3 regions of the Nocardioides eburneus genome follow, and region 3 is predicted to be linked to each of the others. Evidence: predicted binding sites of a transcription regulator. Region 3 holds the regulator's gene; each other region holds the start of a gene.
The links. Region 3 encodes LexA, which represses DNA repair genes until DNA is damaged. Its sites were predicted from a motif close to TCGAACANNTGTTCGA; they were not measured.

Region 1: AB3X52_RS14965 (HNH endonuclease signature motif containing protein) is a predicted target of LexA. The motif match lies at 8,795-8,810, and genes of this name have one in related genera.
Region 2: AB3X52_RS10005 (HNH endonuclease signature motif containing protein) is a predicted target of LexA. The motif match lies at 3,659-3,674, and genes of this name have one in related genera.

Annotation. Positions count from the first base shown of each region.
Region 1 is NZ_JBFPJR010000029.1:15,381-25,933, reverse strand. Features, by position in the region: gene cydD (thiol reductant ABC exporter subunit CydD) at 1-3,305, opposite strand, end outside; gene cydB (cytochrome d ubiquinol oxidase subunit II) at 3,325-4,389, opposite strand; gene AB3X52_RS14975 (cytochrome ubiquinol oxidase subunit I) at 4,403-5,854, opposite strand; gene AB3X52_RS14970 (universal stress protein) at 5,947-6,822, opposite strand; gene AB3X52_RS14965 (HNH endonuclease signature motif containing protein) at 7,461-8,717, opposite strand; gene AB3X52_RS14960 (signal peptidase I) at 8,967-10,268, opposite strand; gene AB3X52_RS14955 (hypothetical protein) at 10,265-10,553, opposite strand, start outside.
Region 2 is NZ_JBFPJR010000014.1:67,918-78,470, forward strand. Features, by position in the region: gene AB3X52_RS09990 (hypothetical protein) at 1-1,008, shown strand, start outside; gene AB3X52_RS09995 (MerR family transcriptional regulator) at 996-2,054, opposite strand; gene AB3X52_RS10000 (GNAT family N-acetyltransferase) at 2,088-2,639, opposite strand; gene AB3X52_RS10005 (HNH endonuclease signature motif containing protein) at 2,659-3,597, opposite strand; gene AB3X52_RS10010 (spermidine synthase) at 3,803-5,302, shown strand; gene AB3X52_RS10015 (chloride channel protein) at 5,428-6,750, shown strand; gene AB3X52_RS10020 (VWA domain-containing protein) at 6,774-8,159, opposite strand; gene AB3X52_RS10025 (AAA family ATPase) at 8,170-9,048, opposite strand; gene AB3X52_RS10030 (response regulator transcription factor) at 9,123-9,824, shown strand; gene AB3X52_RS10035 (ATP-binding protein) at 9,821-10,553, shown strand, end outside.
Region 3 is NZ_JBFPJR010000042.1:10,656-21,208, forward strand. Features, by position in the region: gene AB3X52_RS17430 (SGNH/GDSL hydrolase family protein) at 31-774, shown strand; gene AB3X52_RS17435 (ATP-dependent DNA helicase) at 914-2,914, shown strand; gene AB3X52_RS17440 (MXAN_6640 family putative metalloprotease) at 2,952-4,556, opposite strand; gene AB3X52_RS17445 (phosphatase PAP2 family protein) at 4,601-5,509, opposite strand; gene lexA (transcriptional repressor LexA) at 5,669-6,406, opposite strand; gene AB3X52_RS17455 (LysM peptidoglycan-binding domain-containing protein) at 6,666-7,004, shown strand; gene AB3X52_RS17460 (hypothetical protein) at 7,140-7,562, opposite strand; gene nrdR (transcriptional regulator NrdR) at 7,982-8,467, shown strand; gene AB3X52_RS17470 (vitamin B12-dependent ribonucleotide reductase) at 8,615-10,553, shown strand, end outside.

The DNA.
Region 1 (10,553 bases), on a different contig from region 3:
GTCACCACCCGATCGGCGAGCTCCAGGCCGGTCTCTGCGTGGCTGATCCACACCACGCTGCGCTCATCCTGACCCGTCAGCACCTCGCGTGCCACCTGTTCGGCCGTACTCGTGTCCAGATGGGCCACCGGCTCGTCGAGCACCAGCACCGGCTGGTCGGCCAGCAGCGAGCGTGCGATCGCGAGCCGGGCACGCTCCCCGCCGGACACCGCGGCAGCACCGTCGCCCAGGTGGGTGTGCAGCCCGTCGGGCAGCCGGTCGAGCCAGTCGCCGAGATGAGCGCGCCGCAGCGCGGCCTCGACCTCCGCGTCGGACGCCTCGGGGCGCGCGAGGCGCACGTTCTCGACGAGGGTCGAGGCGAAGACGTGCGGGTCGTCGTCGACGAGACCCACCCGGCGGCGTACGTCGGCGAGCGCGAGCGCGTCGAGCGGCCGGTCGCCGAGCGTGACGCTGCCCCGCACCGGGTCGAGGAAGCGCAGCAGCAGCGCCGCCAGGGTGCTCTTGCCCGCACCGGAGGGCCCGACGACTGCCACGCGCGCTCCGGGCTCGACCTGCAGGTCCAGCCCGTCGAGCACTTCGTGTCCGCCGGGGGCGGCGGTGACGCCGGCGAGGACCAGGGTCGCCGCGGTGGGCTCCGGCGCGGGGCTGGCCGGGTCGGCGACGACGGGGCGGCGCTCGGTGAGCGCCGTGAGGCGGCGCGCCGCGGCGGCGGTCCGGGCACGCGCAGCGCCCGCGTCGGCGAGGGTGGCCGCCGGCTCGGCGAGCGCCAGCGGCAGCAGCGCCAGCAGGGCGAGGATCGGTCCGGAGACGGTCCCGGCCACCACCTCGGGACGGACGAGGAGTACGACGCCGGCGACGCCCAGCCCCGCGACCAGGAGCACGACCGCGCGCGCCGCACCCAGCCAGCGGGCGGCGGACACCGCCGCGGCCGCCGTATGGCCGCTCAACTCATCCATGACGTGAAGTACCCGACCCTCGGCCTGCCACATGCGCAGCTCCGTCGCCGCCTGGGTGGCCTCGACGACGGCGGCTGAGAGCTCGCCGCGGGTCACGACCGAGATCTCCTCGGCGCGGGCCGCGCCGCGCCGGGCGAGCCCGAACGCGGCCACGCCACCGACGAGACAGCAGACACCGACGACCGCCGCCGCGGGCGGGGCCAGCAGCCCCGCTATCGCGGTCGCGAGCGCCGCTGCCAGCGCGAAGCTCCGGACCGGGAGCCGCACGCGCAGTTCCTCGTCGAGGACGCAGTCCACGTCGTCGACGACACTGGCCAGCAGGTCCCCGCGGCGACGCGGCAGGGCGCCGGGCACGAGCGGCACCAGCGCGTCGTACACCCGCACGCGGGCCGACGCCAGCAGCCGCAGTGCGACGTCGTGCGAGCGCAGCCGCTCGACGTACCTGAGCCCGGGGCGGGCGAGGCCGAACGTGCGCACCCCCACCATCGCCACCGTGAGGGTCAGGATCACCGGGTGGTAGGACGCCTTCACGATCAGCCAGCCGGCCAGCGCCGTCAACGCCACCCCGCTCGCCGTCGCCAGGCCGCCCAGCACCGCCGCGCCCCACAGCCGCGAGGTCACCCGTTCCGCCCGAGAGGTCACCGACTGCCCGCGAGAGGTCACCCGCTCCGCCCGAGAGGTCACCGACTCCCCGCGAGAAGTCACCCGTTCCGCCCGAGAAGTCACCGACGGAGAGGTCTCGGGAGCGGCGAGCTCGATCACCCGGTCGGCCAGCTCGACGAGCGCCGACCGGTGCGCCACGAGTACGACGCCCCGCGACCGCCCGAGGTCGGCGACCGTGTCCGCGATGACCTGTTCGGTGAGCGGGTCGAGGTGGGCCGTCGGCTCGTCGAGGAGGACCCACGGCCGGTCGGAGAGCACCACGCGCGCGAGCGCGAGCCGGGCACGCTCCCCCGCGGAGAGCGAGTGCCCATCCTCGGCGAGGTCGGACGCCAGGCCGTGCGGCAACTCCGCGACGCGGGAGGCCAGCGCCACCTCACCGAGCGCCGCCCAGAGCTCCTGGTCGGTGGCGGACGGCGCGGCGAGGCGGAGGTTGTCCGCGACCGTGCCGGACACGAACACCGGCCGCTGGGGCAGGTAGGCGATCTGCTCGGGTCGTGGGCGGCGTACCCAACCCGCCGTCGGCTCCAGGAGGCCGGCGACGACCGCGAGCAGCGTCGACTTCCCGCAGCCGGACGGCCCGACGACGGCCGTGACCCCGGTCGCCGGGATCTCGGCGGTCACCGGCGCCAGCGCGGGCCAGGTGCGGCCCGAATAGGTGACCGACAGGTCACGCACCTCGACGCTCGGTGATCTCTCGGCGGGAACGACCGACTCCTCGGCGGGAACGACCGACTCCTCGGCGGGAACGGGTGACTCCTCGCCGAGGTCGGCGGTCGCCTCGAACGTCGCGACCCCCTCGGCGGCGGCGTGGAACTCGGTGCCGACCCGGCGCAGCGGCCAGTAGGCCTCGGGCGCGAGCAGCAGCACGACGAGCGCGGTCTGGAGCGAGAGGTGGCCCGCGGCGAGCCGGATTCCGACCGTGACCGCGACGAGCGCGACCGAGATGGTGGCGACGAGCTCGAGGATCGCGGACGAGGCGAAGGCGATCCGCAGGGTCGAGAGACTGGCGCGCCGGTAGCGGTCGGTGACGGACCGGATCGTCGCGGACTGCGCCTCGGCGCGGCGGAAGGCGACGAGCGTCGGCAGGCCGCGTACGACGTCGAGGAAGTGCCCCGACAGCGCCGACATCGCGCGCCACTGGGTCTCGGCGCGGTCGCGGGTCGCGAGCCCGACGAGGATGCCGAAGACCGGGATCAGCGGCAGCGTCACCAGCACGATGAGGCCGCTCATCGGGTCGAGGACCGCGATCGCGGCCAGGACCAGGCACGGCAGGATGCCGGCGAGGACGAGCGCGGGGACGTAGCGGGTGAGATAGGGCTCGGCCGCACTCACCCCACGCGTCGCCAACGCGGCCAGCGCCCCCGAGGACCGCCCGGGGACGCCGCCGAGCACCGCCCACACCACCCGGCGGCGCAGGTCGGTCCCCACGACCCCGGCCGCCCGCGCCGCCGCGACGTCACCGATCCAGCCCGCCAGGCCACGACCGGCGAAGACGCCGAGGGCTCCGACGGCCCACGGCCAGACGGCACCACTCCCGGCGTGCACGGCCGCGACGAGCAGCCGGGTGACGACGTACGCCTGGGCGACGAGGAGGACGCTGCCCGCGACGCCGCTCGCGAGGACGGCCGTGAGGGGACGGCGCGCCGGCGCGAGCTGGCGCCGCAGCCGTGGGTCGGAGGGTCTCATGCGCGTGCTGTCACGACGCTCAGGCGACCACGCCACCGGGGTCGGGGTCGATGCCGGTCTGGTCCTTGTGGCCCTCCTGCGCCAGCTCCTCGGTCGGCAGGTGGTGCACGGCGATCCGCTTGCGGAAGACCCAGTAGGTCCAGGCCTGGTAGGCGATCACGCACGGCGCGAAGATGCACGCGATGATCGTCATCACCTTGAGCGTGTAGCCGGTCGCCGACGCGTTGGTCGTCGTCAGCGAGAAGGCGTCCGCCGTCGTCGACGGCATGACGTCGGGGAAGAGCGCGACGAAGAGCCCGGCCACGGCGAGCGCCAGGGTGAGGAAGGTGCCGAGGAAGGCCCAGCCCTCGCGTCCGGCGTACGCCGCCGCCAACCCGGCCACGAGCGCGACCGCGGCGACGAGGAAGAGGACGCCGCTGCCCACGTTCCCGGTGTGGACCTGGGTCCAGACGAGGAACACGACGGCGAGCACGGCGGCCACCAGGCCGATGCGCACCGCCAGCTTCCGGGCGCGGTGGCGGATGTCGCCGTCGGTCTTGAGCGCGACGAACATCGCGCCGTGGGTGAGGAAGAGCGTGAGGGTGACGAGCCCGCCGAGGATGCCGAACGGGTGGAGCAGGGTCAGCAGGTTGCCGGTGAACTCCTTGTCCTCGTCGATCGGGACGCCGTACACGATGTCGGCGAAGGCGACGCCCCACAGCAGCGACGGCACCAGCGAGCCGAGGATGACGCAGCGGTCCCACCAGCCGGCCCAACTGGTGCCCGGGCGCTGGTGGCGGTATTCGAACGACACCCCGCGCACGATCAGCGCGATGAGGATGAGGAAGAGCGGCAGGTAGAAGCCGGAGAAGAGCGTGGCGTACCACTCCGGGAAGGCGGCGAAGGTCGCGCCACCGGCGGTGAGGACCCAGACCTCGTTGCCGTCCCACACCGGACCGATCGTGTTGATCATGACCCGGCGCTCGCGGTCGTCCTTCGCGAGGACCGGGAGCAGCATGCCGACGCCGAAGTCGAAGCCCTCGAGCACGAAGTAGCCCATCCACAGCAGGGCGATGAGGCAGAACCAGAAGGTGGTGAGTTCCATGGCGGTCTCCGGCTCAGTAGGCGAAGGTCAGCGGCTTGTCGCGGTCGTCGTCGGGCTCGCGCCACTTCGGCGAGGGCGGCTCGACGAACTTGTCGGCGCCCTTCTTGACGACGCGGACGAGCAGGCCGACCTCGACGACCGCGAGGACGAGATAGAGCAGCGTGAAGCCGAGCAGCGAGATCCACACCTCGGCCGGGCTCACGCTCGGCGAGACCGCCTGGTCGGTGGTGAGCAGCCCGAACACCACCCAGGGCTGACGGCCCGCCTCGGTGAAGATCCAGCCGAGCGAGTTGCCCAGCAGCACCATGATCGGCGACGAGATCGCGACCACGGCGAACCAGCGGCCGGATGGTGCCTTGTTCTTCCGGGTCAGCCACAGCAGCGCGAGCCCCACGAGGGCACCGACGACACCGAGGCCCATCATCCAGCGGAAGCTCCAGTAGGTCAGCGGGATGATCGGGGTGTAGTCCCCACCGGAGTAGTACGACGTGCCGGGCTTCGCGCCGTACGTCTTCTCGTACTGCTTCTGGAGGTTGTAGATCCCCTGGACCCGCTCGTCGAAGTGGCCGGTGGCGAGGAACGACAGCACGCCGGGCACCTCGAGTGCCCACTTCTTGTGCTTGCCGTCGCGGGTGCCGATGGTGAGGATCGAGAACGGCGCGTGGGTGTCGGAGGTGGTCCACAGGGCCTCGGCCGCGGCCATCTTCATCGGCTGGACGTCGGTCATGATCTTGCCCTGCACGTCGCCGGAGATGCCGACGCCGAGGCCGGCGACGACCATGACGACGGCGGCCAGGCGCATGCCCTTGCGATACATCGGGCGGTCGTCCCGGGCCTTCTTCACGTAGAGGACCGCGCTGATGCCGAGGATGAACGCCGCCCCCGTCATGTACGCCGCCAGGATGACGTGCGGGAAGGCACCGAGCTGCACCTTGTTGAACATCACGGCGCCGAAGTCGTCGAGCTCGGCGCGCCCGGTCGTCGGGTTGAAGTGGTAGCCGACCGGGTGCTGCATCCACGAGTTGGCCGCGAGGATGAACCACGACGACGCCAGGGTGCCGAGGTGGACGATCCACATGCAGGCGGCGTGCAGCGGCCGGGGCAGCTTGTCCCAGCCGAAGATCCACAGCCCGAGGAACGTCGACTCGAGGAAGAACGCGAGCAGCGCCTCCACGGCGAGCGGCGCGCCGAAGATGTCACCGACGAAGCGGGAGTAGTCCGACCAGTTCATGCCGAACTGGAACTCCTGCACGATGCCGGTCGCCACCCCCATCGCGATGTTGATCAGGAAGAGCTTGCCGAAGAACTTGGTGAGCCGCAGCCACTCCTGCGAGCGGGTGCGCAGCCAGATCGTCTCCATGACCGCCACCAGGACGGACAGGCCGATCGTCAGAGGCACGAAGAAGAAGTGGTAGACGGTGGTGATGCCGAACTGCCACCGGGCGAGGTCCAGAACGCTGTCCACGTCAGCCACTATCCCGGCCCCTCCCAACCCTCGGAAGCGGGGTGTCGTCCAGGGGTCCGCTCAGGACTGGTTGCTCACATTGCGAGATCGGTCTAGACCAGCGGGTCGGGCTCTTCGTCCTCCCCCGGCGGCGGTACGACGAGGATCGGGCACGGCGCCTCGCGCAGCATCGCCCTCGCCGTACCGCCGAGGTGGCCGCGCGGGAACAGGCGCGCCCGGCGGGCGAGCACGAGCAGGTCGACCTGCTCCCCCAGCGCCACGAGCGCGGCGGCCGGGTGTCGCTCCAGAACCCGGGTGGTCGTCTCGACCTCGGGATACTCCGCACAGACCGGGTCGCACACCTCGGCGAGCGCGGCGCGCATGTCGTCGGTCCACCCCTCCGTGTCGAGCTGGTCGGGGAGCATGAGGGCGTCGTACGCCGTCGTCGGCAGGTGCCAGGTGTGCATGATCTCCAGCCGGGCACCCCGCTTCCGGGCGATCCCGAGCGCCTTGCGGAGCAGCGGGCCGGCGGTGTCGACCGTCTTGATGCCGACACCCACGCGGCCGCGGCCGTTGCCCTCCCAGCCGTCGGGGACGATCGTCACCGGACAGTGCGCGCCCGCCGCGAGCGCCGTGGTGGTGGAGCCGGTGACGAGCCGCTCCAGGGTGGAGTGCGGCTGGAAGCCGACGACGACGAGGTCGGCACCCTTCGCGGCCTCCAGGAGCGCGGCCTGGCGCTGGCCATGGAGCAACTCGCCGCGGATCTGGCCCGGGTCGACCAGCGTTTTCGCCAGGTCGAGGGCCTGCGCGAGGACGGCCTGCCCGGCCTCCTCGAGCCCCTGCACCGCCGTGGGGACGAGCGACGAGTAGCCCGTGACGACGTGGACCACGTGGAGCTCGGCGCCGTGCCGGGCGGCCACATCCGCGGCGTACCTCACCGCCGCGTCGCTCGCCGTCGAGCCGTCGACGCCAACCAGGATCCTGCTCATGACCGTGCTCCCTTCTCGGAGTGTCATCGTCTCTTCTCATCCTGCCCTGCCGGGGCGACCGAGCGGGGCGTCTCGTCGGTCACGCGGCTCGCGCCGTGTCGCCGGGCATCACCCCCGGCACCACGACCATCCGAGACCCCGGCACCCACCACACCCAGCCCGACACCGGCTGAGCCATGCCCTTACCTCGAATGCCGAGGAGCCCCCGGGGTGGTCTCCCCGAGGGCTCCTCGCGGCCTCACGCCTCGTTGGTCGACGCCTCGTCGACGTAGATGACGACATTTGCGTCGTAGGCGCCGGTCGTCGCCTCGGCGTCTCCGGCCGTGAGCTGCTGGTGCGGGCCGCGACCACCTGGCTGCTCACCGCGATCGCTGCCTCGACGAACTGCTGGGGCACGGGCACGCCGAGCGCCCCAGGGCGAGGGTGATGGAGTGGCCGAGCGCGAACGACACCGTGATCGCGGCGATCCGGCGTACGGCGGGTGCGGGCCAGCAGGGGCCGGAACCAACTAACCGAGCCTCCACGAAACCCGGGGCGCTTCACTCGCTGGCCGGCGCTTCTTCGTCACAGTTCGCGGCGGCAGGCTCGTCACTCTTGCCGCATCTCGACAGACGCGGATCGGCACCGCACTCGGCGGCTCACGTCCGGCGGTGGAATCTGATGGTGCCGTCGGGGTGGCGGGTCGTGGTGAACGTGGGGTTGTGGGCGAGTCGGTGGTGGTGGCCGCAGAGCAGGACGGCGTTTCGTAGGTCGCTGTTCCCGCCTTGTGCCCAGGGGTCGAGGTGGTGGGCGTCGGTCCAGGTGTTGGGGATCGAACAGCCTTCGGCGGCGCAGGTGGCGTGCTTGATCCGGAGGGCTTTGCGTTGGGCGGGGGTGAACAGGCGGGTGGTGCGGCCCAGGTCGAGGACTTCGGAGTGGGTGCCGAGGACGGCGGGGATGATGCCGGCGCAACACGCGAGTCGGCGAGCTTCGGCAGCCGACAGGTCTCCGCCCTCACCGTCGGCGGCGTTGGCGTTGGCGTCGATCACGGCCGTGCCGAGGTCGTTGGTCAGCTGGTCGATCGGGATCGTGACGATCACGGTCGTGGCGTCGCCGCCGTGGTGCGGCAGCCGGTCGGGATCGATGCGTTCGAGGAACTGGGTGAAGGCCTGGCCGAGGAGCCGGTCGTAGGACACCGCCCGTCCTTCCTCGGTGAGTTGGGCGAGTCGGGGTTGGGTGAACGCCTCCAGGTAGGTCTTGAGCCGGGTCCCGGTGGCGTGCGGCACCCGGCCGCGCAGCAGACAGGTGCCGTCGCCCAGGTCACTGATCGTCAGGCTGGTCTTCCGGGCGGCTCGTTCCTCCTCGGCGAGGAGGCGTTTGCCGAGCTCGTCCTCGGCGCGGTCGGGGTCGACCACGGCCAGGATCCGTGCCCCCAGCCGGCGCAGCTGGCGGGGTGTGAACCGCCCGGCGAGGTCGACCAGATGGGTCTCCGCGGCGGCACGAGTCTCGGGCTCGAGGTCGTCGGGCAGGTCGTCCAGAGCGCGGGCGATCACCCGTGCCTGCGGCAGTGAGCAGCGGCCCTCCGCCAGCGCGGCGGCGACGTGTTCCCAGCGCTGCTCGAGTCCGCGGGCCAGGTTCAGGTCGGCGCGGGCGTCGCGCCCATCGACCTGGAGCTCGTGGACGCACCAGTCCCCGACATCGCGCGCCCCCACCTCCTCGGCGACATCGCCCGCGACGGCCAGCACCCGCAACCGCGCGGCGGCGACCTGGGCCTCGAGCGCGGCCAGCTCCCGCAGCACCACCTGCTTCTGCGCGGCACTCAAGAACACCGGCTCCGCGACCGCTGCCTTCCCCATGGCGTCGCGGGCGACCTGGACGCAGGCCAGCAGCAGCGGCGTGGTCGACTCCTCGGTCACGAGCGGGCACCCCCTCGGCGGCGTACACGGGACTAGCTCCTCACACCAGCGACACTAGACCCGACCACCGACAGTTTCCGAGCAAAGATTCGACCCTGTGGAAACCGCATGCCAAAAACCCAGACACGGGAAAGTGCACCCGACGCAAGGCGGACCAAGGCCGGAAGTCCGCAAGCCACCCGAATGGCACCCAAGCCGAACACGCCAACTCGTCGACCAAGCCAGACACGCTGGAAGCCAACGAGACAGTCAGTCGCCGGAAGCACCCCGCGAGTGAGTGCGCCGCACACCCCGCGCGGCCAGGTAGGCAGCACCGCCACCCAGCCCGAGCATCCCGAGCCCGACCGCGGCCGGCAGCGAGTAGTCCGGCCAGATCGATGCCTCGGCGACGTCGACCGGGCTGACCGCGCGCGTCGCGGGCGCCTGGTCCGCGGCGAGGTCCTTGGCCGCAACCGCATCGACGATGTAACGGTTGCGCAGGTCGTAGGTGCAGGAGATGAGCGTGAGGTGGCGCTTGCCGTCCTTCGGCTGGCGGAGCACGGAGGTGTCGTCCGGCGTCACCTGGCGGTGACCGGTGACGAGATACTTCACGCGGCGGCGCGCCGAGTCGGTGACCCAGATGACGTCGCCGGCCCGGAGCCGGTCGATCCGAGTGAAGTAGAGGTTGCCCCACGCGTGGTGTCCGGCGAGGACGACGTTGTCGGGCTGGTTGAGCGCCGGGCCTGCGTAGTGGGTGATGGCGAGGTTGAGCGAGCTGGCGGCGACGTACTCGATGATCGGTGAGTGCACCTCGATCCGAGGGATGTCGATGGTGCCGTTGACGCTGGTCGACTCGAGCGTCAGCCGGCTGCTGGCCGCCGTTGTCTCGTAGCGGGTCGCGACGCCGTCGAGCGTCGTCGTCACGAAGTCTTGCTTTCGGTCGAGATAGATCGCGTACGACGCCGTAGCCGAGGCCAGCAGGCCGAGCGTGAGCGCGAGGACGACCGCGCTGCGCCCGACGACGGTACGCCGCCCGGAGAGCAGGAGTCGGCCGCCGACCCAGACGAGGACCACGACGGCGAGCGGCACGACCACGACGCGGAGGACCCCGTGCGGCGCGTGCAGCTGCTGCATGACCACTGCGGTGGCGTTGGTGTGCAGGACCGCGGTGCCGAGGTACTCCTTCCGGGTCACCGGCACGCCGTCGGGGTGCGTGTTGTTGTCGCCCTTGACGGTCACCCAGGCGACCCGCCCGTCGGCGTGCTCCACGTGCGTCACCCGGTGCAGCGCGGTGCGCCCGCCGATCCCACCGGCCCGGAAGGCGATCACGTCGCCCTTGCGTACCTCGTCGAAGGGCCGGTCGTGGGTGAGGACGAACGAGTCGACCTCGAAGGCTGGCGCCATCGATCCGGAGGCCACCACGTAGGGCCGATAACCGGCGATGTCGGCCCCGTCGTCGTGCTTCCCGACGCTGACCCACCAGACGGCGCTGGCCAGGCATGCCAGGCAGGCTCCGAGCAGCAGCCAGGTAACCAGCCGCCAGAGCGCCCGCAGGGCGCGTACGCCGTTCACTGCTGGTCCTCGTCGCGGCGCGGTCGCAGCGCGGCGAACGCGAGGCATCCCAGCATGGCGGCGAGCGTCGCCAGCGTGGCGGCCACCAGCAGGTGGAAGCCGTCCAGCGATTCCCCGGTCGGCGGCAGCGTGGTGACGCTCGCCGGGCCGGTCAACGGCTGCCCGTCGGGCGCCACGCCTCCCTCGATCGGCGCGGTCCCGCCCGTCACCTGGAACTTGAAGACCACGTGCAGGCGCTGGCCCTGGGCCTCGTTGCCGACGCTCCTGTCGAGCGCCAGCGTGGCG
Region 2 (10,553 bases), on a different contig from region 3:
CAGACCGCGGCTTACAAGAGCCTCGGCGCCGTCGCCGGCCGCGCGATCGGCTACCTCGCTCCCGAGGTCGAGCTCGGCGGGTCGCTCGTGTCCGCCGGCCTCATCGAGACCGATGCCCTCGACCGTGACGGGGTCACGGCCTACCTCGGCGAGCTCGCCGAGGAGCATCCCGAGCTCATGGACCACATCGCGTCCGGTGGCGGACTCCTGGAGTCCCTGCAGCTGCGCTCGCTGCTCACCACCGGGCTGCCGCAGGGCGAGGACGCCGCGCTCGCTGCCGCCGGTGGGCTGCGGGCGGCCTCGGTCGAGCCCTTCGCCGCCGACATCGGCTTCGCGGTCCGCGACATCGCGGGCGAGCTCGTCAGCGACCCGGCCCCGACGTCCGACGCCTCTCCGGCCGCCCCGGCCGCCCCCTCCCCGGCCGACGATGCGCTCGCCGTGCCTCGCTCCCTCGAGGAGCTCATGACGACCCTCGAGGGCGTCACGTCCGCCGTGTCGGTCCATCCGACCGCGTCGGGACGCTACATCGCCTACCTCCCCGGGCCCCATGCCCACGGCGCCGAGCGTCGGCTGCGCCTCGTGTCGGGCGACGTCAGCTCGTACGCCGCCGAGGCGGCCCGCACCATCGAGAAGGCCGTCACCCCGGGGGCCCACGTCATGCTGGTCGGCGCCGCGGCCGGTGGTGCCACGGCGGCCGCGCTCGCGGCCGAGCCGCCGGCGTCGTACAACATCGACCAGGTGGTGACCGTGGGCGCTCCGTCTGCCGCGGCGCCCCGGGTGCCGGAGTCGACCCGCGTGCTCTCGCTCGAGGACCGCGCCGACCCGGTCGCCCTGCTCGGCGGCCTGATCAACGCGGGGTCCTCCCATCGCCTGACGGTCGTCTACGACGGCACCGCGGCGCGTGACGAGAGCCCGTATGTCCTGGGCGCGCGGGCGGCCGACTCCGCGCCGCACCCCGAGCTGCGGGCGGAGCTCGACCGGATCCGCGAGCTCGGCTACCTCGCCTGAGCCTCGCTGAGGTCGGCCACCACGACGCTGTGGTTGTCGGGAGCACCGGCGCTCTCGACGGCCGCGGCCAGGGCGTCGGCGACCTGCTGCGCCGTCGCCTCGGCCATCAGCAGCGTGCGGAACGGGTCAGCCCCCAGGACGGCGTGGACGCCGTCGGTGGTGAGCACGAGCCGGTCGCCGGACCGCAGGTCGACAAGCGCCTCGTCGGCGACGACCTCGACACCGTCCTCCGCCGCGTCCTCCGCCCCGGCACCGCCGCCGAGCCCGCGGTTGAGCAGGCTGCGGTGCGGGTGTGACCGCGCCTCGTCCTCGGTGAGCTCACCGGCCTCGAGCAGTGCGGCGACCATGGTGTGGTCACGGGTCAGCACGGTGGCCTGACCGTCCCGGACGAGATGCACCCGGCCGTCACCCACGTGCGTGAGCCGCGCGGTCGTGCCGTCCAGGCGTACGGCGGTCAGCGTCGTCCCGGAGGCCGGTCCGGCGCTCGACGCGACCGCGCGCGCCGCTGGGAAGCCACCGGTGGCGAAGGCGTCGAGCGCCGCGCCGGCGAGGTCGTCCCGGTCCCCGAAGCCGTCGGCGACGGCGAGGATCTCCGGCGTTGCGAGGACGGCGTCCTGCTGGCTGCGCCGGCCACCCTGCCGGTGGCTGACGCCGATCGCCGCGGCGAGGGTCGTGGTGGTGCTGGGCATGCTGGTCTCCTTCCCGAGCCGTGCCAGCAGGTCGCTGACGACCTGCCGACGCGACGCGGTGTCGGCTTCGACCTGCCGCCAGTAGGACTCGAGCTCCTCCGCTGCGCGCGCCGGCGGCAGGCCGATGACGGTCTGGATCCGCGCGAGTGGCATGCCGACGAGCCGCAACGACGCCACCAGCCGAGCCGCCTCGAGCTGACGGGGCGCATACCAGCGGTAGCCGGTGAACGCATCGACCCGCGTGGGGCGGAGCAGCCCCAGGTCGTCGTACAACCTCAGCGCCTTGGGCGTGAGCCCGGAGGCGCGTGCGAAGTCGCCGATGGCCATCAGCTCGCCGGGGCGTGGATCGTCGGTCATGCGCTCACACTCGGGTCTGCCGCCGGGGGAAGGTCAAGCCTGGGCCTCTCGCCGCGTCGGATCGTTCTCGCGCTCGAGCGCACGGTCGGCGTACGCCACCCGGAGCCGCCCGTCGTTCGGGGTCGGCCGCACACCGTGATCGATGAGACCCGCACGCTCAGCGACGCGTCGTGACGGCACATTGTGGGCGTCGATCCAGGCGATCACTGCGCTGTTCGGGTCGGCGGCGCGGGCCGCGTCGAGGGCGGCGCGGACCAGCTCTGTGGCATAGCCGTGACCCTGTGCGTCGGGCGCCAGCCGGTAGTTGAGGTTCCAGCTGCAAGCCTCGTGGCGCTGGACGCCGCCCGACCCGATCACGGCGCCGGTCGCCCGCAGCCTGACCGTCCAGTAGCTGAGTCCTGCGCTCCAGCGCTCGGCGGCCACGGTGGCGTAACGGCGGGTCTGCTCGATGTCGATATGGCGGCCGGGCGGGTCGTACCACCAGGTGCGCTCGTCGCAGAAGATCGGGAAGAGCTCTTCGGTGTCGTCCAGGGACATGGCCGACAGGTCGAGTCGCTCCGTGATGACGTGGCGAGCATCGGGCACCCGCTGACCCTACGACGCGTCAGCCGGTGTCGGCGGTGGTGATGGTGGTGGTGCCGCCGCCGTGGTGTCGGAGGTAGTGCGCTCCGTGGGGTGAGCGCCAGAGGTATTCGCCGGGGTGGATCTGGGTGTAGCTCCAAGCGTCGTGGGTCTTGGCGCGGTGATGCCCGCGGCACAGGGGCGCGAGGTTCTCGGTGCTCGTCTGGCCCCCGGCGTCGAAGGCCGTGATGTGGTCCAGATCGAGCCGCCCGGTGGGGATCGCGGGCTTCTCGCAGCCGGGGAACGCGCAGACCCCGGCGATCAGGTAGGCCTGCTCGCGCTGCCGGGCCGAGGGCGCGTAGCCGTCGTGGGTCAGGGACTGGTTGAGGTCGATGACGGTGACCGGCTTGACCACCGTGCCCGGGGTGGTGGCCCACGCCTCGACCCGCTCCAGCGGCACCACGGTCTGCAGGTTGTCCACCGCGACCAGCCCGGTGCCCTCCCCGGGAGACAGGTGGCAGTACAGGTGCACCACCCGCGCGACCCCGCCGGCCTGGCCGGCGGTGTAGTGCCGCGCCAGGACGCCGAGCGCCTGGGCGCGGCGCTGATCCAGGGTGAGGTTCGACGCCTGCTGGTCCTCGAGGAGGCCGTGGGCGATGGCGGCGACCGCGGATTCGAGGTCGAGGGCGTCGGCCGGATCCAGGGTGGCCTCCAGGTAGGCGTGCCCGGCCATGGTGTCCACGCCGATGCCCGGGTCGGGCCGGGTGGTGAGGGTGACGTGGTGACCCTGGGCGGCTTCGGCATCGGCCAGGGCGCTCAGGTCGGGGGCGAACCGGGCGCCAGCCTCGGCCACCAGCCGGTCCAGCCGGGCATAGCCGAACCGCTCCGCACGCGGGGCGACCGCCACGTCGACGAACGCGGCCGCGTCGGGGCACAACGCCTTGGTGCGCTGCGCGACCAGCCTCGCCTTCCAGGCCGGCACCTCACCGGCCAGCACCCTGGCCCTGGGCCATGGCCCGATCCTACGCCCATCGTCAGCTTTTGTGAACAGGTGTTCGACGCCTTGTGGAGGGAGTTCGCACCGGCCACGGCCCCGGCGTAACGGCGCCCGAAACCCGAGCCCGCGCTTTCGGTCCAAGACCCGCACCGCCCAGCGCGACAGCCACCCCACGGATAGGTTCACGAGCATGAGGCTGCGAGGACGCGCGCTGGAGCTCCTGGTCTTCACCGTGGGCGCCGGGACGCTGGGGGCCGAGATCGCCGCGGCCCGGCTGCTGGCGCCCTGGTTCGGGGCCAGCACCATCGTGTGGGCGAACACGATCGCGATCGTGCTGGTGGCGCTCTCGGTGGGCTACTCGCTCGGCGGGAGGCTGGCCGACCGCAACCCGAACCCGGCCGGACTGGCGCGGATCGTGCTGGTCGCCTCGGCGCTCCTCGCCGTCGTGCCGTTCGTGAGCGGACCGTTCCTGCGGCAGGCCGTGCGCGCCGTCGACCAGCTGAGCGCGGCCACCTTCGTCGGATCGCTCGTCGGGGTGGGCGTCCTGCTCGCGATCCCGCTCCTCCTGCTGGGCATGGCGTCGCCGTACGCCGTCCGGCTGCGGGTCAACGCCGTCGCCGACGCTGGTCGTACGGCGGGCCGGCTCTACGCGATCTCCACCGTCGGCTCGCTGGTCGGGACGTTCCTGGCGGCGCTGCTGCTCATCCCCGTCGTCGGCACTCGCCGGACGTTCCTGATCTTCGCGGCCGCCATGGCTCTGGCCGCGCTGCCGCACCTCTCCCGACGCTGGGCGGTCGCGGCCGTCGTACCCCTGGTGATCCTCGGCCTCCTCGCGCTCCCGACCGGCACGGTCAAGGCCGCCGGCGGCGACGAGCAGGTGATCTGGGAGGGCGAGACGGACTACCAGTACGCCCGCGTCGTCGAAGAGCCCGACGGCACCCGCTTCCTCGAGCTCAACGAGGGCCACGCCGTGCACTCCGTCTATCGCCCCGGCCAGTGGCTGACGGGCAACTACTGGGACGAGATGCTCGCGATGGCGTACGCCGGCGCCCGGATGCCCCGCTCCGTCGCGATCCTCGGCAGTGCCGCCGGGACGACGGCGCGGCAGCTGGGCCACTACCTGCCGGAGACCCGCGTGGATGCCGTCGAGATCGACGGCGCGCTCACCGACGTCGGTCGCCGGCTCTTCGACCTGCGCGGCTCGCGCCTCCACACCCACACCGCCGATGCCCGGCCCTGGCTGGAGACCACCGACCGGAAGTTCGACGTGATCATGGTCGACGCCTACCGACAGCCCTACATCCCGTTCTATCTGACCACGCGGGAGTTCTTCGCGCTCGCGAAGGCCCACCTGACGCCCGGCGGCGTCCTCGTGGTCAACTCCGCGCATCCGGAGCGGTCGGACACCCTCGAGAAGGTGCTGACCGCCACGATGGCGACCGCCTTCGGCTCCGATCATGTCTGGCGCGACCCGTCGGAGCCGACCAACTCCGTGCTCGTCGGCAGCACCGGCCCGGCGCCCGCCGACCGGCTCCGCGCCGCCGTCCCGCGGATCCCGCACGACCTCGGTGAGGTGGTCGGCGCGACCGCGGACCGTCTCGAGCCGGGGCTGCGAGGCGGCCGGGTCTACACCGATGACGTGGCGCCGGTGGAGTGGCTCGTCGACCTGAGCCTCGCCGACGCCGCCTGAGAGGGCCGACGCTGAGAGGGCCGACGCTGAGGGAGCCGATCCTGAGGCGGTCGATCCTGAGGCGAGTCGATATCCTCCTGCCGTGTTGATGGCCGCGTCGGGATGGGTGGATCGTGGTCGTCAGGGTGGTTGAGGGCGCGGATCGGCCGAGCGCGGGAACCCTCCGGCTGGTCGTCGTCGCGTCGATCGCCGGCGCCGCGACGGGGGTCGTGGCCTCGACGTTCGGCCTGCTGCTCGAGCATGCCGCGAGCCTCCGCGGAGACCTCATCGGGTGGGCGCACGACCGGTCCGTGCTGGGCTTCGCCGTACTCCTCCTCGTGGTGGCCGCCACGACGACGGCGGCCGCGCTCATGGTCCACCGGATGGAGCCCCATGCCGAAGGCAGCGGGATCCCTCGGGTCGAGGCGATCGTGGAGGGCCGGGCCGATCCCGGCCGGGCCCGCATCCTTCCGGTGAAGTACGTCGGCGGGCTGCTCGCGATCGGCGGAGGACTGGCCCTCGGGCGCGAGGGGCCGTCGGTGCAGATGGGCGGGGTCGTCGCCTCCGTGTGCGCCCGTGTCACCCGGCTCGGTCGCGACGACCTCCGCATGGTGGTCGCGGGCGGCGCGGCCGCCGGTCTTGCGACGGCCTTCAACGCGCCGATCGCCGGTGGCGTCTTCGTCCTCGAGGAGCTCTTCAAGCGGTTCGACCCGCGCGCATCGCTGGCGACGCTCGCCGCGTCGGGCTCCGGCTTCGCCGCCACTCACCTGCTCCACGCCGACGACCTCGTCTTCACCATGCCGACGCTGCCTGCCCCGTCGCTGTCGCAGGCGCCGCTGGTGGTCATGGTCGCGCTGCTCTGCGGAGTGCTCGGCGTCGCCTACAACCGCGCCGTGATGGCCGGGCTGCGGTTCGTCGACACGACTCGCGTCCCGGTGGTCGTCCGTTCGCTCGCCATCGGGGCCGCGGTCGGGCTGCTCGCCTGGCTCGCCCCGGGCTGGGTGGGGAGCGGCGACAACCTGACCCAGGACGCGCTCCTCGGTCACGGGGCCGTCGCGACCGTCGTCCTGATGCTGGCGGTGCGCTTCGCCCTCGGCGTCGTCTCCTACGCCGCGAACACGCCAGGCGGGCTGTTCGCTCCCATGCTCGTGCTCGGCACCGAGAGCGGTCTCCTGGTCGGGCTGGTCGCGGCGAAGGTGACGACGCTGGCGCCGGGGATGGCCGCAGCCCTCGCCCTGACCGGGCTCGCCGCGTTCTTCACCGCCAGCGTCCAGGCGCCGGTCACCGGACTCATCCTCGCCACCGAGATGACCGGCTCGGTCACCTGGCTTCCGCCGATGCTCGGCGCGGTCGCGCTCGCGATGCTGCTCGCCCGGCTCCTCGGGGGCATCCCGATCTACGACGCGCTCACGGCGCGGTCGGCCCACAACGCGCGGGTCAACCTCGAGGACAAGGGCCTCGTGGCCTGAGCGCGCGGCCTCGGGCTCGCCGCCTACGCGATGTCGTGCACGAACTCCGAGAGCTGGGTGAGGTTGCGACACTCCACCATCGGCACGAGCGCGCCATAGCGCGCGGCCTCGGAGTCGCCGGTGTCCCACTGCCGGCGCGCCTCGGGGTTGAGCCACCAGGCGTGCCGCGACGCGTCGACCATGCGGCGGAGCGCGTCGAGCCGGAGGTCGGAGTAGTTGTTGCGTGCGTCGCCGAGGATCAGCAACGACGAGCGCGGGGTCAACGCGTCGGCGTACTCCTCGGCGAACGTCGCGAAGGCGCGACCATAGTTCGTCCGGCCGAAGAGTGCGGCGTGCTCGGACGCCTGCACCAGCCGCGTCATGGTGTCCGCGAGGTCGCCGCCCGGGCGGAAGTACGGCGTGACCTCATGGACCGTGTCCACGAACGTGAACGCCCGCACCTTGCTGAACACCTCCTGCAGCGCGAAGACGAGGAGCAGCGTGAAGGAGGCGAAGTTGGCGACCGAGCCGGACACGTCGCACAGCACGACCAGCTCGGTGCGGTGGGGCCGCCGCGGCTTGTGGCGCGTCTCGAGCGGGACCCCGCCGGAGGCGATCGAGGAGCGGATCGTACGGCGCATGTCGAGCGGACCACGGCGCCGGGTGTGCTGCTCGCGCGCGAGCCGGGCCGCCAGCCGTCGCGCCAGCGGGTAGATCTCGCGCCGCAGCCGGTCGACGTCCGCGCGCCGCATGTGCAGGAAGTCGAGTCGGTCGAGGGTCGGCGTGACGTGGACGTTGACGAGGTGCTGAGGTCCGCGCTCCTCGACGATCCGCCGACGGGAGTCGGCCTCGACCATCCCGCTGAACTCGCCGACCCTCCGACCGACGGTCCGCTCGGCCTCCTCCGCGGTCCAGCCAGCCAGGCGCAGGCCGGCCACCAGGCTGGCGACCAGCTCCTCCGGGGAGACGCGCCGCAGGGCGGTGTAGGACGACCACGAGCTCAGCCCCGGCCCACGACCCGGCATGGCGCCGAACCGCGCCATCGCCTCCGCAGCCAGCGCCCGGAGCCGCTCGGTGTCGTCGGCGCGCAGCGCCTCCTCCAGCTCGCCGCGGAACGCGTCGAGCGCCTCGGGACCGTCCTTCACCGGTGGCGGCTCGCCCTCGTCGCCGGCCTCGTCAGCGTCCCCGAGCGACGCGGCGCCCTCGCCCACCAGGCGCGGGAAGTAGAGCTCGAAGACCGCGTCGAACGTGGGACGCAGCGACTGCTTCTTCACCAGCGCGGCGGCGTACGCGTCACGCACCGTCTCGCGGGAGGACCAGCCGATCGCCGAGATCGCGGCCACCGCGTCCAGGTCCTCGGCGAGCGAGACCGGCAGCCCGGCGCCGCGCAGGGCGTGGAGGAAGGCGAGGTGGCGGTCGAGGAGGGTCATCCGCGCGGCCTCATCGCAGCCGGAGCTCCTTGATCGCGCGCTCCTGGTCGGAGACGTGCTTGAGGACGACGCCCAGCGTCTCGCCGATGGCGGCCTCGGTGAGGTCGTCGATCTCGAGCGCGATGAGGGTGCGCGCCCAGTCGACCGACTCGGCGATCGAGGGCGCCTTCTTGAGCTCGAGCTCGCGGAGCCGCGCGACGACGGCGACGAGCTGCGCGGCGACCTTGTCGTCGAGGTCGGGCACCTGCGACGTCACGATCGACCGCTCCCGCTCGACACCCGGGTAGTCGAGGTGGAGGTAGAGGCAGCGCCGCTTGACCGCCTCCGACAGCTCGCGGGCGGCGTTCGAGGTGAGGACGACGAACGGGCGTCGTACGGCGGCCACGGTGCCGAGCTCGGGGATCGTCACCTGGAAGTCGCTGAGCACCTCCAGGAGCAGCCCTTCGACCTCCACGTCGGTCTTGTCGACCTCGTCGACGAGCAGGACCGTCGGCTCCTCCCGGCGGATGGCGGTGAGCAGCGGCCGGGTGAGCAGGAACTCCTCGCTGAAGATGTCGTCGTGGGTCTGCTCCCAGGCGCCCTCCCGGTCGAGCACCGCCGACGACGTCGCCTGGATCCGGAGGAGCTGCTTCTTGTAGTTCCACTCATAGAGCGCCCGGGCCTCGTCGAGCCCCTCGTAGCACTGCAGCCGCACGAGCTCGGCCCCGGTCGCGCGCGCGACCGCCTTCGCCAGCTCGGTCTTGCCCACCCCGGCGGGCCCTTCGACGAGGACCGGCTTCTCCAGCGCCCCGGCGAGGTAGGCGGTCGTCGCGGTCGCCGCGTCGGCGAGGTAGCCCACGCCCTCGAGGCGCTGCGCGGCGTCGGACGGCGAGGAGAACCACGAGGTCATGACGAGAGGCTAGGCCATGCCGTTTCGCGTCCCACTCTCAGCGCGACCTCAGCCTGGGATGGCACGCTTGGGGCGTGACCAGTGCCGTGAACAAGCCTCGCGTCCTCGTCGTCGACGACGACAAGGCGGTGCGCGAGTCCCTGCGCCGGTCGCTGGAGTTCAACGGCTATGACGTCGCGCTCGCCGGTGACGGGGCCGAGGCGCTCGCCGGGATCGCCGGTCACGTCCCCGACGTCGTCGTCATGGACATCATGATGCCGAGGCTCGACGGCATCGAGACCACGAAGGCGCTGCGGGCCGCCGGCAACGACGTCCCGATCATCGTCCTCACCGCGCGCGACTCGGTCGGCGACCGCGTCGAGGGGCTCGACGCGGGCGCCGACGACTACCTCACCAAGCCGTTCGCGCTGCAGGAGCTGCTGGCCCGGCTCCGAGCGCTGCTGCGCCGTGCCGTGCCGGCCGAGGGCGCCGACGACGAGGTCCTCACCTTCGCCGACCTCGCCATGAACGTCGCGACCCGTGAGGTCACTCGCGGTGAGCGTCGCATCGACCTGACCCGGACGGAGTTCACGCTGCTCGAGATGTTCCTGCGCCGGCCGCGCCGCGTGCTGGAGCGGGCGTTCATCCTCGAGGAGGTCTGGGGCTACGACTTCCCGACGACGGCCAACTCGCTCGAGGTCTACGTCGGCTATCTGCGCCGCAAGACCGAGGCCGCCGGCGAGCCCCGCCTGATCCACACCGTCCGTGGCATCGGATACGTGCTGAAGGACTCATGACGCTCCACCCCGCCGGCTGGCACTACCGCCGGTCGCTCGCCAGCCGGATCACCCTCCTCACCACGATCGCCGTGGGGATGGTCGTCGCGCTCATCGCGATCGGGGTCTACCTCGTCGTACGCCTGCAGTTCCAGGCCGCCATGGACGACTCGCTCCTCTCGCGCGCGCGGAGCGCAGCCGCCGACGTCGCCGCCGTGCAGACCAGCGGCGACGACGTCCGTTACGTCCCCCCGTCGTGGCTGCTGCACGCGGGCGACATCCAGGTCGGGCTGGTCCAGTCCAACGGCTGGTGGGTGGCCAATGAGGACCGGACCGCCTTCCCGCACCCCGCGGGTCCGGAGGTCGCGGTCGCCGAGGGCAAGGCGAACTACTCGATCCGCACCGTCCCGACGGCGCAGGCGACCTACCGCGTGGCCGCCGTGCCGCTGACCAACCAGCCCGGTACGGCGCTGCTGGTCGCCGAGTCCCTCGACGCCCAGCAGCACGTCTACAAGCGGCTCGGGCTCGTCATGCTGTTCTTCGGCGCGGCCGGCGTGATCACCGCGAGCCTGGCCGGCTGGGGCGTCGCCAACGGCAGCCTGCGGCCCGTACGCCGCCTGACGGGCGCCATGGAGCAGCGGGCGCGCACGGAGGACCTCACCCCGCTCCCGGTCGAGGGGGACGACGAGATCGCCAGCCTCGCGACGTCCTTCAACCGGATGCTCGACGCGCTGGCCGCGTCGCGCAACC
Region 3 (10,553 bases):
CCGGGGTGGGACACGTCATCATTGCTCGTCGTGGACAGGGGGACGTACGACGGGCGCCGGGTCGCGGCGCGCGCCGCTCCGGTCGGCGTACTCCTCCTCGTGGTGGCGCTCCTCGGTGGCCTGCTCGCCGGCTGCGGCGAGTCGCCGGAGGAGCGGGCGGCGCGGATCCACGGCATGTGCGCGCTCTACCGCCACCTCGCCGACGACCGCGCCCGGATGGTGACGGGCTCGGGGAAGCGGGTGGTCGTCATCGGCGACTCCTGGTCCGTCGGGCGCAACCTGCCCGACCCGGCGCAGTCGTGGCCGGCGGCGCTCCCGGGCGAGATCCATGTCGCGGGCTTCTCCGGGAGCGGCTTCTCGGAGCAGGACATGAGCAAGTGCGGAGAGGTTTCCTTCGCCGACCGCGCCTCCGCGGCGGTCTCGGGGGGCGCCAACCTCGTCGTCGTCGAAGGTGGGCTCAACGACGTGATCCGCACCAACGCCTCCATCCGGGCCGGGTTCGACAAGCTGATGACCATCCTGTCGCCGTACGACGTCGTGGTGATCGGTCCGACGATCACGCCGCGCCACGGCACGAAGGCGGTGCGCGTCGACCGGCTCCTGCACCGGCTGTGCAACCGGGTCGGGGTGCCCTACGTGAGCACCCTCGACATCGACCTGCGCTACATGCCCGACGGCCTGCATCCGACCGCGTCCGGCCATCGTCGGTTCGGCACGCTCGTGGCTGAGCGGATCGCGCGCACCGTCCCGACGCGCCCCGCGGTCAGTCCGTAGCGCCTCGTCAGTCCGTAGCGCCGTCGCGTCGCGCCGCGCCGGCCCTGGACCCGTCACGTCGCCGCCACCGGAGAGCCGCGACGAGACTGTCCGTGGCCACGGTTAAGGTGCTCCGGTGCGTTCCGAGACCGTCCAGCAGATGCCCGTCACGACCGCCCTCGAGGCCGCGGTCGAGGCGCTGGGCGGCCAGCGGCGCGACGGCCAGGTGCGGATGGCGGAGGCGGTCGCCGAGGCGCTGGCCAACGACGAGCACCTGCTCGTCCAGGCCGGGACCGGCACGGGCAAGTCGCTGGCCTATCTCGTGCCGGCGCTGATGCACGACAAGCGGGTCGTGGTCGCGACCGCGACCCTCGCGCTGCAGCACCAACTGGTCGAGCGCGACATCCCGCGGCTGGTGGCCGCCGTCGGCGACCGGCCCGGCGTCGACGCCACCTTCGCCGTGCTCAAGGGCCGGAGCAACTACGCCTGTCTCCACCGCATCCGTGAGGGCGTCCCCGACGACCAGGGCACGCTCGTCGACGTCCCGCTCGGCCCGATGGCGACGAAGGTCGTCGAGCTCAGGGAGTGGGCCGAGAAGCAGGCGGAGGAGGGTGGCACGGGCGAGCGGGACAACGCGCCCCGCCACAACGACCGGGAGTGGCGCCAGGTGAGCGTCAGCCACCGCGACTGCCTGGGCGCGTCGAAGTGTCCGTTCGGCGCTGAGTGCTTCGTCGAGGTGGCCCGCGAGAAGGCCCACCGCAGTCACCTGATCGTCACCAACCACTCGCTGCTCGCGATCGACGCGATCGAGGGCGTGCCGATGATCCCCGACTACGACGCCGTGGTGATCGACGAGGCCCACGAGCTGGTCGCGCGGGTCACCCAGGCGGCCACCGACGAGCTCTCTGCGGCCGACGTCGAGCGCGCCGCGCGCCGCTCCCAGCGCCACGTCGACGGCGGCGAGGCCGACGATCTCGCCGACGCCGCCGACGCCCTGCGGGCCGTGATCGGCGACACGAGGCCCGGTCGGTTCGAGACCGTGCCGAGCGATCTCGGTGACGCTCTGGTGCTCGTTCGCGACGCGGCGCGCGCCTGCCTGTCGGCCTACCCCAAGGTGAAGGACGACGACGCGCCCGACGCCGGCCTCCAGCAGGCGCGGGGGACCGTCCAGGACGTCTTCGCGATCGCGGAGCGGATGGCGGCCCATGTCGAGGCCGACGTGCTGTGGCTCGCGGAGGGCACCGAGAGGATCCCGCCGCGGCTCTGCGTCGCGCCCCTCCAGGTCTGGGCGCAGATGCGCGACAAGCTGCTCACCGACAAGACCGTCGTCTTCGCCAGTGCCACGCTCAAGCTCGGTGGCGACTTCGGCGCCGTGGCGGGGTCGCTCGGGCTGAAGGCGGCGGAGCGCGTCGAGCCCGGGACCGACGCCCAGCGCACGGAGGACGTCCTGCCCTGGATCGGGCTCGACGTCGGCAGCCCGTTCGACTACGGCCGTCAGGGGATCCTCTACGTCGCCCGTCACCTGCCGCCGCCCGGACGCGACGGCCTCGGGGCGGCCCAGCTCGACGAGATCGTCGAGCTGATCGACGCTGCGGACGGCCGCGCGCTCGGGCTCTTCTCGAGCCGCCGTGCGGCCGAGACGGCAGCGGAGGCGGTGCGCGAGCGTCTGCCCCACCTGACGACGCTCGCCCAGGGCGACGCCCAGCTGCCCGAGCTCGCGGCGCAGTTCGTCGGCGACCCCCACACGGTGCTGTTCGGGACGCTGAGCCTGTGGCAGGGGCTCGACGTGCCGGGTGACACGTGCCAGCTCGTGCTCATCGACCGGATCCCGTTCCCGCGGCCCGACGACCCCCTGATGTCGGCGCGCCAGAAGGCCGCCGACAAGGCCGGCGGCAACGGCTTCATGCAGGTCGCCGCGACCCACGCGGCGCTGCTGCTCGCGCAGGGCGCCGGCCGCCTGATCCGCACCACCAGCGACCGCGGCGTGGTGGCCGTCCTCGACCCGCGGCTCGCGACCGCGCGCTACGGCGGGTTCCTCAAGGCCAGCCTGCCGCCGATGTGGGCGACCACGGACGGTGGTGTCGCCCGTCAGGCGCTCGCGCGGCTCGCGGCGGCGGCGAAGGCGGATGCCGGACGGACGACGGCGGCTCAGCGCCCCTGATCGGGGGCACCGGGCCGCCGTCGTACCAGCGTCGGGCTCAGCCCTTGACGAGCGTGCCCTTCCAGGTGTCGCGCAGAGCGTCGTACTTCGGCTTGCCGTGGCAGGACATGCCGGTGCCCTTCCAGCAGGTGTAGGAGCGGGCGGCGCTGGCGAGCGTGAGCTCGGCCTTCTGCACGGTCTTCGTCGCGAACGGCACCGCCACGCTGCCGTTCCCGCGGCCGTTGACCTTGACCGGGTACTTCTTCAGCGCGCCGGACTTGAGGTAGACCGTCACGATCGCGGCCTGCATGCCCGGACGCGTCAGGTGGACCTGGACACGGAGCTTCCGCCCCGCCGGGACGTTGTGGGACACGAACCGGGTGGAGGCCGAGGTGAGGTGCTGCAGGGTGTAGGCCCCGTTCGCGCTGGAGGAGGCCGGGCGGATCGTCACCGACTTCGTGATCGGCGCGATCGGGTACTTGTTGGCCCGGCCCTCGCGGTAGGCCCGCCAGGGGTGGTGGTTGGCCTCGGCGAACTGGAGATAAAGGGTGCGGAAGAGCTTGCCGCGGTCGGCGACCGCGTCGGCGACGGCCTGGATGGAGTAGTCGTTCTTCTTCTTGCCCTTGGTGCTGTCCGCGTGCTGCCAGATCTGGCGCAGGATCAGCGGCATCCCGCCGACCTTCCGGGGCATCCGCTCAGAGAGGTAGCGGAAGAAGATCCAGTTGCCGTAGACGCCGTATGTGGTCTGCTTGTCGAGCGGGGTGCGCGGACGCCGGAGTTGGCCGTAGGGGAGGTACTGCAGGTTGTCGTTGACCGCGCTGTAGATCTCGTCCTCGGCCCAGACGGCGGTGCCCTCCATGAGCCAGAGGTCCTCACCGGCGTCGTACCCGAACTGGATCGCGTGGAAGAACTCGTGGGCAGCGGTCACCTGGAGGTTCTGGAGCGGGGTGTTCTCCGGGTACTGCCGGTGGGCGTAGTCGTTGTCGAGCACGCAGTAGGCCTTGGCGGTCGTCGAGCCCTGCGGTGCGTTCGCCGGCTTCCCGTCCGGGGCGCAGTAGCCGTAGTAGCCCTGGTCGAAGACGTCGCGCAGGTAGATGTCGACGTAGTTCTTCTTGCCGCCGACGGCGCCGTCGCCGACCGGCCGGCGGTAGCCCGCCTTGTGGTAGCGCGCGTAGACGTTCTCCATCACGCTGCGGACCTGCTTGACCCAGGCCCAGGAGGACTTGTCGTCACCGCTGGTCAGCCAGTGGATGCAGATCGGCACCTTGGTGCTACAGAGCCGCTTCCCCGGCGTGGGGCGCGCGAGCATGCGCGACGCCGTCGACTGGTCGCTCGCCGACATCTGGTCGCGGTGGACGTAGAGGTTCGCCAGCGCCATCGTCGCGTCGCGCCCGTGCACGAGCGTCTGCTTCGCCCGGCGTGCGGACTTCGGCGCGAGGACGTCGGCCGCCTGGTCGAGCGCCCGGCGCGCGGCGAGGGTGGTGGTCCGCTCGGTGAGCGTCAGCCCCGCGATCACGGAGGGCGAGCTCGAGCTCCCTGAGCCCGGGGCGCCCGCGGGTCCGGCGTACGCCGGCACGGTGACGGCCACGCCGGCCGAGACGATCACGGCGAGGAGGGTGGTGCGGGCGAGGGCGGACAGGGCGGGGAAGCGAGAGGAAGGCATCGAGTACCAAACAGTCGACGACAGGTCGGGCCGGATCCGGACGCCTACCGCGACGGTTCGCCGACTCGGCGGCCCTTCGAGTGGTCCTCGTCCGCAGATGCGGCCTCCAGCACTATAGGCCGCTGGCTGAACGCCGAGACACTCACGACACCCGCGATGACCACCATCCATCCCACGATCACGTCGAGCGTCCAGTGGTTGCCGGTGCCGACCACGACGATCGCGGTCGCCGCGGCGGAGAGACCGGCGAGCAGGCGGACGACCCAGCTCCGGACGTTGCGCCAGACGACGATCGCGACCCAGAGCGACCAGCCGCAGTGCAGCGAGGGGAACGCCGCCAGCTCGTTGGTGAGATGACCCATCCCCTTCGGCGCCGACGCGTCGGCCCCCCACCAGCCCTGGTCGGAGTGGAGCAGGAGCACGTCGTCGTAGAGGTGGGGGAAGAAGCGCGGAGGCGCCGTCGGGAGCATGAGGTAGAGCGCGAGCGCCAGGACGGTGCCGACGACCAGCGCGCGCCGTGCCGGCAGATAGCGGTGCCGGCCACGGGCGTAGAGCCAGACGAGCACGACGAGGGTCAGGATGTAGTGGGCGGTGGAGTACCAGTAGCAGCCCAGCAGCCCGATCAGGTCGTGGTGGACGAAGAACTGGTTGAGTCCGTGCTCCCAGTCGAGGTCGACGGCGCGCTCGATGCTGAGGATTTGCCGGGCCCGACTCTTGGCCTCCGCCATGTTGTTGCTCGCGAGCAGTCGCGAGGACGTGTAGGCGATGTAGAGCACGGTGACGAAGATGAGCTCGCGGATGCCCGCGCGCACGCCGGCGAGGCGCTGCCACAGGGTGCGCGGCAGGACGCCGTGCTCCACCGACGGCTGAACCGTGATGCCTGGCACCGCCGACCCGGTGTCGGCGACGGACCGACCGGCGATGTCGCCGCTCGTGATGCCCTCGTCGTGCACGCTGCCCCCGCAAGTTCCGTCGATCCGGATCACCCTAGCCAATGAGGAGCAGCGGCCGACTCGGGGAATACCCCTCGTGGGGTACGGAGCCTCAGATCGGGCGCGCGCCGGCCCCGACGTGGACGTCGGGACCGGCGCGACAAGCCCGGCCACCGGGCGTCAGAGGCTCCGCAGCACCGCCGTGACCTTGCCGAGGATCGTGGCATGGGTCCCGTCGATCGGCTCGTAGGCCGGGTTGTGGGGGAGCAGCCAGACCTGGCCGCCCTTGCGCTGGAAGGTCTTCACCGTCGCCTCGCCGTCGATCATCGCGGCGACGATCTCGCCGTTCTCAGCGGTCGGCTGCTGCCGGACGACGACGTAGTCGCCGTCGCAGATCGCCGCGTCGACCATGGAGTCGCCCGAGACGTGGAGGAGGTAGAGCGTCCCGTCGCCCACGAGCTGCTTGGGCAGGGGGAAGACGTCCTCGACCTGCTGCTCGGCGAGGATCGGCCCGCCGGCCGCGATGCGTCCGACGATCGGGACGTAGGCCGCGTCGGGACGGGAGTCTCCGACGCCCGTCTCGTCGAACGGGGTCTCCTCGGCCGCGGAGATCGCCTTGCGCGCCGCGAGCACCTCCGGCAGGAAGACCTCGAGCGCCCGGGGACGGTGGGGATCGCGCTTGATGAACCCCTTCTGCTCGAGGACCTTCAGTTGGTGGGCGACGCTGCTGGTGCTGGTCAGCCCGACCGCCGAGCCGATCTCCCGCATGCTCGGCGGATATCCACGCTTCTCGATGCAGTCGCGCAGATGGGCCAGGATCCGCTGCTGGCGGGGGGTGAGACCCGTGGCGTCCGGCGGACCGTCGGGGAGCTCGCGCACGCCGTTCGGCGACTCTCGGGTCGACTTGGGCTTCGTCATGCCTCAACGGTAGACCGCCGGCCGGGCGAGTTCAAACATCTGTTCGAAGCGTGTCGACCTCCACCGTTCGAACGCTTTTTCGGCAAGGCCTTGCTTCTGTTCGAACAGGTGATCTAGTCTCGCTCATGTGTTCGATCGAATGTCTGGTCGAACGGCCCCGCGGTCGCCGCGCAGCAGCGGTCGATGAGAACTGTCGGTGGCCGCCGGTAGACATCGCGTCGAACCGCCCCAGCGGACCCGACTTCCCCAGGAGCTTCCGATGAGCACCCTCAGCCTCGCCCACGTTCCGTACGCCGCCCCGCGCCGCTCCACGGTGCGGCTCACCCGTCGCGGGCGTGTGGTCGTGTTCGTGGTGACGCTCCTGGCCGTGATGGCGGTCGGCTTCGTCGGGGCGAGCATTTCGGGCGCCTCGCAGGAGAAGGGTGTGGGCGTCTCGACCCGCACGGTCGTGGTCGGCACCGGTGACACGCTGTGGGACCTCGCCTCCGATGCCGCTGACGGCGGCGACATCCGCTCGATGGAGCAGACGATCAAGGACCTCAACGGCCTTGACTCCGGGATGCTCATCGCCGGCCAGACCCTCCGGATCCCGAACTGACCCGGTGGGCGCTGGCGCTCGCCGGGACGTAGACCGCCGCCAGCCGATTCGACCCCGGCTGGCGGCGGCACGGGGAAGACGAGGGGTGGGGCTCCGCCGGGAGGCGCGGTCCCACCCCTCGTTCGTCGGGGAGTGTCAGTCGGCGCGGTGCCGGCGTGCAGTCGTCGGCGCGGGCGTCCCGGGGTCGTCATCGGGTGCGGGCTGGGGTTGCATGGCCGCCGTAGGGTCGGATGGCCGTGTCTCGGGCGGGAGCGATGCGGGCGCTGGGCCGGAGGTCAGCCCGAGTGCTCGACCCAGGCGAGCGAGCAGCATGAGACCGGCGAAGAGGCAGGCGACGGCGCCGACGGCGGCGAGGGCGAGGAAGGCCCAGGCGCGGCCCTCGCCGTCGCGGGCGTCGCCACCGAAGTCGATGGCGGCGTAGACCAGATAGCCCCACGCGATGATCGCGATGGTGATGGCGCCCGCAAGGAGCAGGACGCGACGGTCGAGCCCATGCCTCTGGCGGGGTCCCCGTCGTGCCCCTGCGCGCTTGCCTGCGGACCTGCCCCTCGATGCCACGGCGACATTCTCGCTGATCCCCGGGGCGGAGTGTGCAAGCGGCACGAGTCGGCTGCGGAGCGCGGCCGTTCTCCGGACGATGGCGCGCCGCGGCGTCGTCCACAGTCGTGCCGAACGGACGGTCGTCGGTCTTGGCCAGAGCGGGCGAAGAGGGCATCGAACGACGTTCGCGAGCGCGACACGCCGGGCCGGCCTGCGCGACACGCCGAGGAGGTCGACGCCCTCTTGCGAACCGCGCCGGGCCCGGCGTACGGTAGCCACTACATCTAGTAGTTACACCGGTGTAGTTCTCCACATCTAGTTCCACAAGGGATGCGGGGTTGCGCACAGGCAACTGCTGGTTGTCCACAGCTCATGCCGTTCCATCCACAGTCGGGAATGGCATTTCCGGCGCCGTGACGTCAAGGAGGGGGATCGAGATGCACTGTCCGTACTGCCGGCACAACGACACGAAGGTCCTCGACTCCCGCGTTGCGGAGGACGGCGGGTCCATCCGTCGCCGGCGTGTCTGCCAGGGGTGCGACAAGCGGTTCTCCACCGTCGAGCTCATGCAGTTGACGGTGCTGAAGCGCTCGGGTGCGACCGAGCCGTTCAGCCGCGAGAAGGCCGTCTCCGGCGCGCGGAAGGCCTGCAAGGGCCGCCCGGTGACCGAGGACCAGCTCGCGTGTCTGGGGCAGGCCGTCGAGGACACGCTCCGGAGTGCGGGCTATGCCGAGGTGCCCAGCCACGAGGTGGGGATGGCTATCCTTGCCCCTCTGCGCGAGCTCGACGAGGTGGCCTACCTTCGCTTCGCGAGCGTCTACCGCGCGTTCGAGTCGGCCGACGACTTCGTCGCCGAGATCGCCATGCTGCGCACGGAGCGCGCGTTGCGCGCGGGCGTGACCGAGTCAGCCGTCAGCGGCTGATCACAGACTGCCCGGGCAGGCCGTGGGGAAGCGAGCCTGCCCGGGCTCACCAACCTCTTTCCCAGCGGCAGGCACGTTTCAGCGGGCCTTAGTTTCAAGCCTCAATTCAAGTCGGCAACCGATCCAGGACAGGACAAGGGGAAGTCAATGACCGAGACGGTGAGCGGCGCAGACACTCAGCCCGCCAAGGGCGAGGGTCTGGCCGGGGGTGGGCTCAAGATCGAGCGGGTGTTCAGCACCGAGGGTGTGCACCCCTACGACGAGATCACCTGGGAGCGTCGGGACGTCGTCCAGACCAACTGGAAGACCGGTGAGACCGTCTTCGAGCAGCGCGGGGTCGAGTTCCCCGACTTCTGGTCGGTCAACGCCTCGACGATCGTCACCACGAAGTACTTCCGCGGTGCCCTCGGCACCCCACAGCGCGAGACGAGCCTCAAGGACATCGTCGACCGCGTGGTGAAGACCTACACCAAGGCTGGCCGCGAGTATGGCTACTTCGCCAGCGACGCCGACGCCAAGGTCTTCGAGGAGGAGCTGACCTGGCTGCTCGTCCACCAGTACTTCGCGTTCAACTCCCCGGTCTGGTTCAACGTCGGCACCCAGTCCCCGCAGCAGGTCAGCGCCTGCTTCATCCTGTCGGTCGACGACTCGATGGACTCCATCCTGAACTGGTACAAGGAGGAGGGCTTCATCTTCAAGGGCGGCTCCGGCGCGGGGCTCAACCTCTCGCGCATCCGCTCGAGCAAGGAGCTCCTCTCCAGCGGTGGTACGGCCTCCGGCCCGGTGTCGTTCATGCGCGGCGCCGACGCCTCGGCCGGCACCATCAAGTCGGGCGGCGCGACGCGCCGGGCGGCGAAGATGGTCGTCCTCGACGTCGACCACCCCGACATCGAGGAGTTCATCGAGACCAAGGCGCGCGAGGAGGACAAGATCCGCGCGCTGCGGGACGCCGGCTTCGACATGGACCTCGGCGGTCGCGACATCGCCTCGGTTCAATACCAGAACGCCAACAACTCCGTCCGCGTCACCGACGAGTTCATGCGTGCGGTCGAGGAGGGGAAGAGCTTCGGCCTGCGCGCCCGCATGACCGGAGAGGTGATCGAGGAGGTCGACGCGCGCGAGCTGTTCCACAAGATCGCCGTCGCCGCGTGGGAGTGCGCGGACCCGGGTCTGCAGTACGACGACACCATCAACGACTGGCACACCAACCCCGAGACCGGGCGGATCACCGGTTCCAACCCGTGCTCGGAGTACATGTCGCTCGACAACTCCTCCTGCAACCTTGCCTCCCTCAACCTGCTGAAGTTCCTCAAGGACGACGACACCTTCGACGCCGTCCGCTTCCAGCAGGCCTGCGAGCTGGTCTTCACCGCGATGGACATCTCCATCTGCTTCGCCGACTTCCCGACGGAGGCGATCGGGCAGACCACCCGCGACTACCGCCAGCTCGGCATCGGCTACGCCAACCTCGGCGCGCTGCTGATGGCGATGGGCCTGGGGTACGACAGCGAGGGCGGCCGCACCATGGCGGCGGCGATCACATCGCTGATGACCGGCGCCGGCTACAAGCGCTCCGCCGAGCTCGCCGGGGTTGTCGGTCCTTACAACGGCTACAAGCGCAATGCCGAGGCCCACCAGCGCGTGATGCGCAAGCACCAGGCGGCGAACGACGCCGTCCGCTCCATCAACCCGGTGGACCGCAACGTGCTCGAGGCGGCGACGAAGGCCTGGGCCCAGGTCGTCGAGCTCGGCAAGGACAACGGCTTCCGCAACGCGCAGGCCTCGCTGCTCGCCCCGACCGGGACGATCGGCTTCATGATGGACTGCGACACCACCGGCATCGAGCCGGACTTCTCGCTGGTGAAGTTCAAGAAGCTCGTCGGGGGCGGTTCGCTGCAGATCGTCAACCAGACCATCCCGCGTGCGCTCAAGAAGCTGGGCTACCAGCCCGAGCAGATCGAGGCGATCGTCGACTACATCGCCGAGAACGGCCACGTCGTCGACGCCCCGGGCCTCAAGCCCGAGCACTACGAGGTCTTCGACACCGCGATGGGCGTCCGCGCGCTCAAGCCGATGGGCCACGTGC